DNA from 3 places in the Bacillus sp. V33-4 genome. Region 3 is predicted to be linked to each of the others. Evidence: predicted binding sites of a transcription regulator. Region 3 holds the regulator's gene; each other region holds the start of a gene.
The links. The regulator Rex, encoded in region 3, represses fermentation and respiration genes when NADH is low (regulators of the CRP and FNR family bind a similar motif). The targets are predictions, from matches to a motif close to TTGTGAAATATTTCACAA.
Positions count from the first base shown of each region.

Region 1: CVD23_RS08845 (AtpZ/AtpI family protein) is a predicted target of Rex. The motif match lies at 2,047-2,064, and genes of this name have one in related genera.
Region 2: nirB (nitrite reductase large subunit NirB) is a predicted target of Rex. The motif match lies at 2,619-2,636, and genes of this name have one in related genera.

Region 1 covers NZ_PGVC01000023.1:76,412-80,509, forward strand. The annotation lists gene CVD23_RS08825 (F0F1 ATP synthase subunit B) at 1-98, opposite strand, end outside; gene atpE (F0F1 ATP synthase subunit C) at 256-468, opposite strand; gene atpB (F0F1 ATP synthase subunit A) at 545-1,255, opposite strand; gene CVD23_RS08840 (ATP synthase subunit I) at 1,262-1,651, opposite strand; gene CVD23_RS08845 (AtpZ/AtpI family protein) at 1,658-1,879, opposite strand; gene CVD23_RS08850 (S8 family serine peptidase) at 2,134-4,098, opposite strand, start outside.
Region 2 covers NZ_PGVC01000024.1:147,563-151,660, forward strand. The annotation lists gene nirD (nitrite reductase small subunit NirD) at 1-87, opposite strand, end outside; gene nirB (nitrite reductase large subunit NirB) at 101-2,527, opposite strand; gene CVD23_RS21935 (hypothetical protein) at 2,808-2,957, opposite strand; gene CVD23_RS10040 (FMN-dependent NADH-azoreductase) at 3,261-3,887, shown strand.
Region 3 covers NZ_PGVC01000048.1:4,601-8,698, forward strand. The annotation lists gene CVD23_RS17185 (ABC-F family ATP-binding cassette domain-containing protein) at 1-1,323, opposite strand, end outside; gene moaC (cyclic pyranopterin monophosphate synthase MoaC) at 1,465-1,956, shown strand; gene CVD23_RS17195 (redox-sensing transcriptional repressor Rex) at 1,984-2,634, shown strand; gene CVD23_RS17200 (YdiK family protein) at 2,743-2,946, opposite strand; gene CVD23_RS17205 (CPBP family intramembrane glutamic endopeptidase) at 2,947-3,678, opposite strand; gene groES (co-chaperone GroES) at 4,031-4,098, shown strand, end outside.

The DNA of each region.
Region 1 (4,098 bases), on a different contig from region 3:
GCTAACAATATAATAAACATCAATAACTGGAACACAATGTCCCCGAGGTTAAGACCGCCGTGAGCAGCCGCACCTAATACAAAACCGCTTGTTAACACCCTCGATTCACTCCCTTCAAGAGTCGTTCAGTTAAGAAAAAACAAGTGCCTAAATTGTATATAAATCTGTTCATTTCCAGAGATCTTGGACATAAAGGAATGGCGAAGGCTCCATTAAATGATCTTCGCCATTTTGAACTTTATTGTTAACGGATCATTATCCGCCGATTACCATGAACGCAATAACTACCGCGATGATAGGAATCGCCTCAACTAACGCAACCCCGATAAACATAGTAGTTTGAAGCATACCACGAGCTTCCGGTTGACGTGCGATACCTTCTACTGTACGAGATACGATAAGACCATTACCAATACCAGCACCCAGTGCTGCCAAACCGATTGCTATTGCTGCTGCTAAAAGACCCATTCTAATGTTCCTCCTTTAAATGTATCGAAAAATAATAGTTTTAAATGTTTTGTCCAGAAAAAGGACAGGGTATATATTAATGGTCATGGCTCACTTTGTGAGACATATAAACCATTGTTAACATTGTGAAAATAAATGCCTGGATCCCACCGACAAAAATCGAGAATCCTTGCCATGCGAGCGTTGGAATAACAGCGGCTAAATGCCCGCCGACTCCGGTTGCAAGGCTGCCTGCCAATAAGCCGAGCAGAATTTCCCCGGCAAAAATGTTTCCGTAAAGACGGAGACCAAGCGTCAGAGTATTTGCAAACTCTTCAATAATTTTTAGCGGGAATAAAAAAGGCATAGGCCTTAAAAATTCACGGCCATACTCCCTGGCACCCTTCATCTTAATTCCATAATAGTGTGTTAAGCCCACTACCATTACCGCCAACGTTAGTGTTATGACCGGGTCGGCAGTTGGCGATTTCCACCATAATACACCGTCGATGACGACCGAGAATGGCAGACCCACCATGTTTGAAACAAAGATATACATAAGCAACGTGATTCCAAGAACATGGAACCGCCCGCCCGTTTTCCAATCCATCGTACTATTAATAATGTTTTTAACAAAATCCATAACCCATTCCATGAAGTTTTGTATACCGGTAGGCGTCATGGCAAGAGTACGAGTGGAAAGCACAGCGATGATAAACACAATCAAACTCGCAACAGTAATCATTAACACGTTGGCCAAGTTGAAGGTTAGTCCCATAAGTTCATATAATGGAGCTTCGTGATGCAACAGTATTCACCTCTTTTCCCGCTTTTTACGTAAATGATAAGAATGAAGAAAAAAATCTATCATAATGACAAAATAGGATGTCATTAATCCCACAACTACACTGATAAGGTGGAAGTGCTCCGGATATCTCAGTGCTATTAATACGGCAAACGCCGCAGATGCAAGCCGGGAAAAAGAGCCGAGTGAGACTACTTTTTTTCCTTCTGAAATCGCATCGCCAAATTTCCGCACTTTTCTTGCCATCAGCCAGAGATTATATAGGCTCAAGCTTGTACCGAAAGCCAATCCAAGAAAAATAGATTGATAAGAAGTAAATCCCCAACCGAGAATATAGACAGCCATTAAATAAAATATGTATTTACGCTGTCTGGAAAACATTTCATTTATTTCCGGCATGGTTGTTTATTCTCCTGAAAAGAAGTGGCGGACCAGGCTAAGCATGGCATAAATTCCCGCTGCCAACCCCAAAAGCAATCCGATAATTAAAAAAAGCGGTTCAGTGCCATACATCCGATCAAGCCATCTTCCCCCGAAGATGCCAATCAATGTGGAGCCCGCTAATTGAGATAGAATGGCAGATGTTAATGCCATTGCTTTAAAAGGGTGGCGGTTGTTTTGGTTCATATAAACGCATCCTCGCATTAAGAGAATGGTAATGGGCGGGGGGCGATTTTGTTACATTTCGCATTGTGCAGAAGTGGAAAAAAAGAGTGCACAATGAAGACTGAAAACCTTGTCATTTATACCCTTTGTAAGCATACAATAGGGTTATGTCAATGTCAATTAATTTGGAGTGAAAAAGTTCACATATAAAAAGACTAAAATCTGGTATGTTCACACATTTTTCGAAATTTTTTCTCGAAATAATATTGATTTTTTTAGTCACTTCTGCTTAGATTGTGGGGTTCTTTTTTTCCAATTTGAATATAGGCTTCAATCATATCTTCCTTTCCGGCTTTTTTGGCGAAAATCTTCAGTAAATACGATCCATCGCCAGGCAACCGCCCAGCTTCCACTTTTTTTTGAATTAATCCCTTTTTAACGTTCCGTTCCCAATCAAGAAATCCCAAAAAACGAAAATTATCCGCAGCAAAGATGGCAATTCCGAATTCTTCAGCCCCGCCGGGCAAGTACACTTCGTAACGATATGACTGGCTATCATCCCCGATGACAAAATCAAAGCCCATAATTCTCGGGTAAGCTGGTTCTTCAAGAACATATAAATATGGAATCCTGATTTCTTTGGAACCCTCTCGCAATATAAGTTCCCCGTCCTGGATCTTTTCTTTTAGTTGTGATGGTTCGACACGCATTGCGATCTCAACTTTTTTCTGTTCGTTCGGAAGCAGCGTAAAGGAAAGCGGAATCTCCCAATGAATGCCAGCGGTTTTTTTCGGAACCGAAAAAGAGTATTTTTTTACAGCGCTGCCAGTATTTTTAATGACTAAGGACGCGTGGTGGCGATGCAAGTGTTCAGCAAGCTGAAACTTTCCGAATTGCATCGTTCCCGGCATGACAAGTGTTTCGGTGCTTATCGCCTCAACCGCCTGAATCCTTCCTGCTCCCTGCTCATAAGTTCGATATGCTTCGCCTTTCTGGTTATGGAGTTTTTTTGCCGTATTTATTAATGAAGCTTTGATCTGTTCGGGAGTCCAGTTTGGATGAGCCTGCTTTATGAGCGCACAGACGCCGGCCACATGGGGTGCCGCCATGCTTGTTCCCTGCAAAGATAGATATCCTCCCGGAACCGTACTGTTGATCGCCACCCCGGGCGCGACGATATCCGGTTTAATTTCCCATGACTCGGTAACAGGTCCCCGCGAGCTGAATTCAGCAAGCAAATCTTTTTCTTCTATTAATATAATTCGTGAAAAAATCTCTTTGTTCTCGAGTTGTTTTTTCAGCTGGCTTCCAGTTTTTTTTGAAACAGAACCGACTGGAATTGAAACATTTTCTTCAAGGTTTCCAATAAAATGGCCATCTGTATTGTTATAAATAATGACAGCAGCCGCACCCGCGTTTTTGGCATTTCGTGCTTTTTCGGTAAATGTCAGCTTACCCCTTTTAAGGAGTACTATTTTTCCTGCGACATTTTGTAAATCCTTTTCCTCACCGAGGCCGGCAAACGCCATTTGCAGGGAACGGTCCAGCTTCCATACATCTGCTCCTTGCATCGGTTCCATCCTGATTTTCTTAGCTGATCCTTCAAGCAATAAATACGGAATCTTCATCGGCGGAGTTGATGCCCCGACAGAAATGGCTTTCGATGCTGTACCTGGTGAACCGACCGTCCATATCCCGGGACCGGAATTACCTGAAGAGGTGACAGCTATAATGCCATTTTCAACCGCTTTGTTTAAAGCGAGGCTGATCGGGAGGTCCGGTCCGTTCACATTGTTGCCGAGTGATAGGTTCAATATATCAACACGATCTTTTATTGCTTGCTCGATCGCGGCGATGATTTGCTCTGTCGTGCCTCCTCCCCCAGGTCCAAGCGCACGGTAGGCGACGATCCCTGCTCCTGGTGCCACTCCTTTAAACTTTCCATTCGCCGCAATCACACCTGCAACGTGAGTGCCGTGCAGAGTGCGTTGGCGCGGGTCGCCTTTCGATTCCATTGGATCATGATCACCATCGATAAGATCGCTCCCGCCGCGATAATTTCTTCGCAAATCCGGGTGGGTATAATCCACTCCCGTATCAATTACGCCAACGGTAACTCCTTTCCCCGTTAACCGTGCATTGTCAGGACCGAACAGCCCGCGCACTGCGTCGCCGCCGATCATTTTAATATTTTCTTCCGTATTGACGGTGTACGCCTGGACTGGAGAAATCAGCGAAAC
Region 2 (4,098 bases), on a different contig from region 3:
TTCGTTTTCAATTTTTATGACTTGCCCCGATCCTGCTGGAAGGGCCGCATAGTCCGCCACTCTGATTTTTTCTTTTGTTGTCCTCATGTCTGCCACTCCTTTATCGAACCGTTACCGGGATTGATCGTGTTTGGTAATATTTTTCCTGGATTTCTTTGCTTTCAATAGCTTCCATCCATGGTTCATTATATCTTGAAAGGGTGCGGTCGAGGCGCTCGTTTAATTGTTTTCTTAAGCCCTCTTCTGCGAGTATTTCTTTTACAGCTCCGAGCCCGATTCGGTCAAGCCATTTTGAGGTGCGTTCCAAGTAGTTTGCTGTCTCGCGATAATACTGCATGTAGGCACCGGTTATATCCATAACTTCTTCTTCCGTTTTAACAGTACAGAGCAGGTCCCCGGCACGGAGGTCAGTCCCGCCGTTTCCAGCAACATAAATTTCCCAGCCGCCATCGATTCCGACGACCCCGACGTCTTTAATGCCTGCTTCAGCACAGTTGCGCGGGCAGGCCGACACTCCCATCTTGACCTTATGCGGTGTATCGAGGCGTTCGAATTTTTTCTCCAATCTGATTCCCAGGCTCATTGAGTCCTGCGTTCCAAAACGACAAAACTTTGCCCCGACACAAGTTTTTACCGTACGCAGTGTTTTACCGTACGCATAGCCGGACGGCATGCCGAGCTCTTCCCAGATTTGCGGCAAATCTTCTTGTTTCAATCCGAACAGGCCAATCCGCTGGCCGCCTGTCAGTTTCACAAGCGGGACGTCATATTTTCTGGCGACTTCGGCGATTTTTTGCAGATCCTCCGCAGTCGTTACGCCGCCATACATTCGCGGCACTACAGAATAAGTTCCATCCTTTTGGATATTAGCGTGCATTTTTTCATTGACGAGGCGGGAGTCACGGTCATCACGATAAAGCTCCTGATGGACCATTCCAAGGAAATAGTTAAGCGCCGGGCGGCATTTCGTACAGCCTTCCTCCTGCTTCCATCCCAGCACGTACATCGCTTCTTTGACGCCTGTCAAGCCCTTTTCCCGGATTTCTGCGACGATTTCATCCCGGCTTAATTCTGTACAGCCGCACAGCGTTTGTTTTTTCGGTGCTGCGTCAAAGCTGTCACCCAGTGTATAAGCTAATATATCAGAAATGAGCGGTTTACAGCGTCCACACGAGCGACCGGCATTGGTACATCCACCCACTTCATCAACGGTTGTCAGCTGATTTATTTGAATAGCATCGACAATCGTCCCTTTAGTCACACCGTTACAGCCACATACCAGTTCTTCAGCTGGCATTGAGACGATATCACTATGCTCACCGCCGCCACTTTGAGTCTGTAAGAGTGATGTGCTGGTCATGCCACTGATATCTTCTTTATTCAGAAGCATTCTGAACAACTTTGTGCTGTCCTTCGTTTCCCCGTAAAGGACTATGCCAACGACCGTGTTATTGCAGATCAAGATTTTCTTATAAATACCATCAAATTCATTATGGACTTTAATGGACTGTGTGGTCGGGTCATCGATGATTTCTCCGGCGGAGAACAAGTCTACATCAGAAACCTTTAGCTGTGTACCGACAATTGATCCTTCATAGGGTTTTGGCTGCTGCCCGCATATATGTGCAGCAAGAACTTTGCCTTGTTCGTAGAGCGGAGCAACCAGGCCGTATACAATTTCCCGGTGTTCAGCACATTCACCGACTGCATAAATATTCGCTTCATTCGTCTCCATGTAATCATTGACGACGATTCCCCTGTTAACGTATATACCGCTGTCTTTTGCAACCCTTGTGTTCGGTTTAATTCCAACGGCCATCACAACGAGGTCCGCGTCGACTTCCGAACCATCTTGAAAGCGGAGCCCTGTCACACGGTCATTGCCAAGAATTTCAACCGTTTCTTTTTCCATCAGGAAATTCATGCCCTGATTCTCAAGCTCTCGCTTCAGCATCGCAGCAGCAATTGGATCAAGCTGTCTTTCCATGAGATCCGGCATTAAATGCACGACATCGACTTCCATCCCGAGATTAAGCAATCCCCGGGCAGCTTCAAGACCGAGCAGCCCGCCGCCAATTACGATTGCTTTTTTGTTTGTTTCCGCAATATTGATCATCATTTCACAATCTCGAATATCACGAAATCCTGTTACACCCTGTTTGTCAGCTCCCGGAATGGGCAGGATGAATGAGCTTGAGCCTGTCGCGATAATCAGTTTATCGTAGGTGACGGTCCGGCCCTTTTCCGATATCACCCGTTTGTTTGCTTTATCGATTGTTGTGATCGCTTCACCTGTATATAACTGAATCCGATTGTCTTCATACCAGCTCCAGTCATTCATAATGATATCTTCAACATTGGTATCTCCCTGAAGGACTGTCGACAATTGGATCCTGTTGTAATTCGGGTATGGTTCGTTTCCGAATATCGTGATTTCAAATCTGTCAGGCGCAATTTTCAGGATTTCTTCAATTGTTCTGACCCCGGCCATGCCGTTTCCGATCATGACGAGCTTCGTCTTGTTCATGTTATGGTCCTCCAGTGCAGCTCAGTATTGTCGTTTACAATGAATATCATTGTTCTTCTGCCTTTATTGTAATGCGATAAATATACAAAGTTTGTGAAGTTGATCACATTGATGTAAAAATTGTTCACTTCTTCACAAAAAATGCAAAAAAAAGATAGTGCGTGTCCTCACATATAATTGGGAAGAAATAAGCCGGGAACAGCTGATCTGTTCCCGCCTAAAGTTTATGCCTGTTCGTTTTTCCATTAAAGAAATTGCTTTATGAAATTCATTCACTTAACTATTTTCTTAAATTCTCTTGATCCTTTAAGCGGTTTTGCTGGTCAGGCACTCTGCCCTGGTCCTTGAATTGACTCTCCTCCTTTTGTTCTTCTTGTAGTTTCCGCGCATAGTCCAATAAGCTTTCTTTCTCTTTTCTGTTAGATGCCATGTCTATCCCTCCTTAAAGTCATTGTTAGTCTTTTCCCGAAAGATTTCATTGAAAAACATCGCTCGCTGCATGTGTGAGCAGTTTTTTTGACAGCCAAAAAATAACTATTATATAATCGCAAAGTATTTTGTTTGTGCAGCATTTTTGCAAGCTATCATTCATGATCAATTGTTTTTGACGGCCGGATAAACAATATTTGAAAGATTTTGAGGAAGATTGATTGCCCGCATATTTAACCTCCTTGCAGACACTGCACTCTCAGGCTACAACAACCACAACATAGATAATGGAGGAACACAGCCAATGGCAAATGTTTTATTTGTAAAAGCAAATTCACGACCTGCTGAGCAAGCAGTCAGCGTGCAATTATATGAAGCTTTTCTAAACAGCTATAAAGAATCCCATCCAGAAGATCAGATCACAGAACTTGATTTGTTTGCAGAAAATCTGCCATATTACGATACTGATAAAATCAACGGTATGTTTAAGCTAGGCCGCGGTCTTGAACTCACGCCTGAAGAACAGCAAGCAACAGAGTTGGTTAATAAGTATTTGGACCAATTTATTGCTGCTGATAAAGTAGTTTTTGGTTTCCCGCTATGGAACTTTACGATTCCGGCAGTTCTGCATACTTATTTTGATTATCTTGGCCAGGCGGGAAAAACATTCCGCTATACACAGGAAGGTCCAGAAGGATTGCTCTCAGACAAGCAGGTCGTTCTTTTAAATGCAAGAGGCGGTGTTTATTCAGAAGGCCCTGCAGCTTCGATTGAAATGGCAGTTAATTATGTCATGACTGTGCTTGGATTCTGGGGAATCAAGGATGTAACAACTGTTATTGTCGAAGGACATAATCAATTTCCTGACAGAGCAGCAGATATCATTGAAGAAGGTATCGCGAGGGCAGCAACGGCTGCAAATCAATTCTAATATCCATTAGAAAGAGCTGTGAATTTGGTCTTGTACCAAACTTCTAAGTAGTTCAGTTTTAAGGTACAAATCATCGGTAAACACCACAATTTGATGTCCAATTCGCATATGAATTGGACTCTTTATTTTTTGTTGATATATCAACGCCATATAAAGAGATACGGAAGGCTTTGGCAAGCTTCGAAAAGCGCTGGCCGACTCAAAACCGCCA
Region 3 (4,098 bases):
CACATCGTCACCTGTAAATAAGAAATTGCCGAGGATTGTCCTGATTTCTTTTTCATTCATAGATGGGTATTCATCCCACAATTCATTAAGGACTCGTTTATTCGAGGTTAATTCTGCTTGTTCCTGATCATAATAACCGATTGAAACATTTGAACCGTAATGGATGTCGCCGGCCAGCGCTGGGAGCTTCTTAACGATCGTTTTTAGAAGAGTTGACTTTCCGACTCCATTTGGCCCAACCAAAGCAATGCTTTCACCTCTGGTTAGCCTGAACGAGATGGCCTCAGAGACTTTTTCATTCCCATACCCAATTGCAACATTCTCTGCTTTTAATACGTCGTTGCCGCTTTGGCGCTCAATATCAAACGAAAAAGAAGCAGACTTTTCGTCCCCGAGGGGCCTGTCCATAACGTCCATCTTCTCCAACTTTTTTCGGCGGCTTTGCGCCCTTTTTGTCGTTGAGGCCCTCGCAAGGTTGCGCTGTACAAATTCCTGCAGCTTTGCAATTTCATCTTGCTGTTTTTCGAATTGTTTCATTTGTTGCTCGTACATCTCTGCATTTTTCTCCAGGTAAACGCTGTAGTTTCCTAAATACTTCTGGATGTGCATACGGGATAACTCATGGACCTGATTGACCACTTTATCTAAAAAGTAGCGGTCATGTGAAACGATCAGAATGGCTCCCTCATAACCTTGAAGATATTGCTCGAGCCATGACAGGGTATCAATATCTAGATGGTTCGTTGGCTCGTCCAAAATTAAGATATCAGGTTTTTTTAATAACAGCTTTCCAAGTGCCAGACGCGTTTTTTGCCCCCCACTTAAGCTTGAAATTTTAGTTGTATAATCAAAGGATTGAAAGTTTAGTCCGTGCAAAACAGATCGAATATCAGCTTCGTATTGATAGCCGCCATCTTCTTTAAATTGCAGCTGCAGTTGGTCATATTCATTAAGGATTTTGTTATAAAGCCGCGAATCTTCTAGCGTGGAAGGGTCAGACATCTTCGCCTCGAGGCTGCGCAGCTCTGTTTCCATTTTCCTGAGCGGATCAAATACAGTTAACATTTCATCCCAAATCGACATCGCGGATTCTAAACCGCTGTCTTGTGCCAGGTATCCAATCGAAACTCCTTTCGGCTTGATGATCTCGCCTTGATCATACGACATCCGGCCGGCGATAATTTTTAATAGCGTGGACTTTCCGGCTCCGTTTCTGCCAACAAGAGCAATTCGATCACGCGTTTGTAATTCAAGCTTTATATTCGATAAAATAAGATCGGCGCCAAAATATTTTGATAGTTGGTTAACCTGTAGTAATATCATTTGTTTTCACCTCAATTGCCTTAGAAATAGTGTATCGCATTCACAGAGGGTGAGCAATAACAGTGATTTTGTGAAAAATAGTACAAAGTTTACACAAAAATGTCAAAATAGTGTATGATTTTGTTGTGAGGTGTAGAGAAAATGTCGGATTTTACTCATTTTAATGAAGAAGGAAGAGCGAAGATGGTCGATGTAAGCAGCAAGCCGGAAACGGTCCGAACGGCAATCGCCCGTTCAAACATAACCGTAAACCAGGTTATATATGAACAAATTACCCGCAATGAAGTGAAAAAGGGTGATGTCCTGGCAGTAGCCCAGGTCGCTGGAATCATGGCAGCGAAAAAAACCGCGGAGATCATCCCAATGTGCCATCCCATTCCACTAACAGGGATTGATATCGCTTTTGCGTGGGAAAACGAACAAGAGAATTATAGTCTATCTATTCATGTTACCGTAAAAACAAAAGGAAGTACAGGAGTTGAAATGGAAGCGCTAACAGCTGCTGCTGCTTGCGCATTAACCGTTTATGACATGTGCAAAGCAGTCGATAAAGGCATGGTTATCGGCAAAACATACTTAGTTGAAAAAACGGGTGGAAAAAACGGTGATTTTTTTAGAAAAGATAAAATATAGCTTAAACATAAGAGGGTGGGGATCACATTGGCGAATGAAACGGTGAAAATTCCACAGGCAACCGCTAAACGGCTGCCTTTATACTACCGGTTTTTAAAAAATTTGCATTCATCGGGAAAACAGAGAGTTTCCTCTGCCGAATTGAGTGAGGCTGTGAAGGTTGATTCGGCAACAATCCGCAGGGATTTTTCCTACTTTGGTGCATTAGGCAAAAAAGGTTACGGATATAATGTTAACTATTTATTATCTTTTTTCCGGAAGACACTTGACCAGGATGAGTTAACAAAGGTGGCCTTAATTGGAGTTGGGAATTTGGGAACTGCCTTTTTGCATTACAACTTCCTTAAAAATAATAACACGAAAATCGAGGTTGCTTTTGATGTCGATGAGGGTAAAGTGGGTAAAACTATTGGAGAGGTTCCCATCTTTCACATGGATGACATGGATAAACAAATCGTTGCAGCCGATATCCAGGTTGCCATTTTAACTGTCCCGGCCCCTGTTGCTCAACCGATTACGGACAGGCTTGTCCAGGCCAATGTAAAAGGGATATTAAACTTTACTCCAGCCAGATTAAATGTCCCGGCTGCGATCCGCGTTCATCATATAGATTTGGCGGTTGAATTGCAGTCGCTCGTCTACTTTTTAAAGCATTACCCGACAGAAACAGAAGAATAGGGTTATCGAAGAACAAGCTATTAGAAAAAATACAATGGCTAGAAAATAAGCATAAGAAAAGCCTCTTTCACATCGAAGGAGGCTTATCCTGGTTAACGCAGAACGACGTTACTGTTGTTTTTTAACTTTTTGTATTTTGAAGTGCAGGACAACCATTCTCAGTCCTGACCCAAAGTCAAAAGTCGCTAATAGAACAAGTAAATAGCTGACAAATCCCCAGCCATGTTCATGGACTCTTTGGACCGCAAAATAGGTGAACAACAATCCTAGTACAATGTAGATAATCCCTGAACCTAAGGGAGACTGCCTCATTTAAAATCCTCCAATAAAGCTTTGAATTTGTTCTGCATCCTGAAGCCATTTTTCCAGTTTGCCCTGATTAAGCTGAATCACGACAACAAGAGTATTCATGGCGACATGGGCAAATATCGGTACGAGTATTCTTTTCGTTTTCACATAGAGAAAAGCGAACGTGAAACCCATGGCGGAGTACAGAAGAATATGCTCAAGCTCAAAGTGGGCGACAGCAAAAATGACTGAGCTGATTAGAGCGGCAAAAAAGAAGTTCATCCTTTTATAGAGCGAACCGAATAAAATTTTCCTGAAAACAATTTCTTCAAGTATCGGTCCGATGATCGAACTCACGATAATCACAATTGGAAAGGTTTCAATTAATCCGAGAATTTGCTGAGTGTTTTCAGAGCCCACTTCGATCCCAAAGATGCTTTCAATTGTAGCGGCAAATGATTGGGCAAAAAGTGCTATAAAGATTCCACCCACTGCCCATGCAATTGAGACAATAGGCGAGGCTAAGTGCCGTTCATCATTGAGCTCTAATTTCCTGTCATTTCTCAATAAAAAGAGAACAATCAACAGCGTTAGCGAAAAACTGATCACAATCCAGTAAGGAATCGCTAATTGCTGCATTTCCGCGCGACTATTTCCAAGAAGTAAACCTATATAAACGACAAGGGGAACGCCTGCCAGGCTGGAAACCTGCATCGTAATATATGCAATTAAAATTATCCAGTATTCCTTCTTCAATCAAAATAACTCCTTTATGGTACGAAAATATACTCCGTTCTATTTTACTAATAATCGGTCTAATGTTTCAAACAGTAAGGGTTGGAATCGCGATTTTTGTAACGAGCATAAATACGGTAAACTGTTATATACTGTTAAGGTTTTCGCCATTATGATTTTGCCTATTTAGAATGCCCTTAATTCAATGCTTAATGACATCATAAATGGATATCGCATTTTCTTTTAAAATTTTCAAGGTTCCTGCTTGCAAAAAAGAAATGAATTAATTATTATAATAATTGTGTTAGCACTCGGTTGGTAAGAGTGCTAATAAAAACAATATTACATATTTATTTAGAGGAGGTTGTTTCACTTGTTAAAGCCATTAGGTGACCGTATTGTTATTGAGCTTGTTGAAAGTGAAGAAAAAACTGCAAGCGG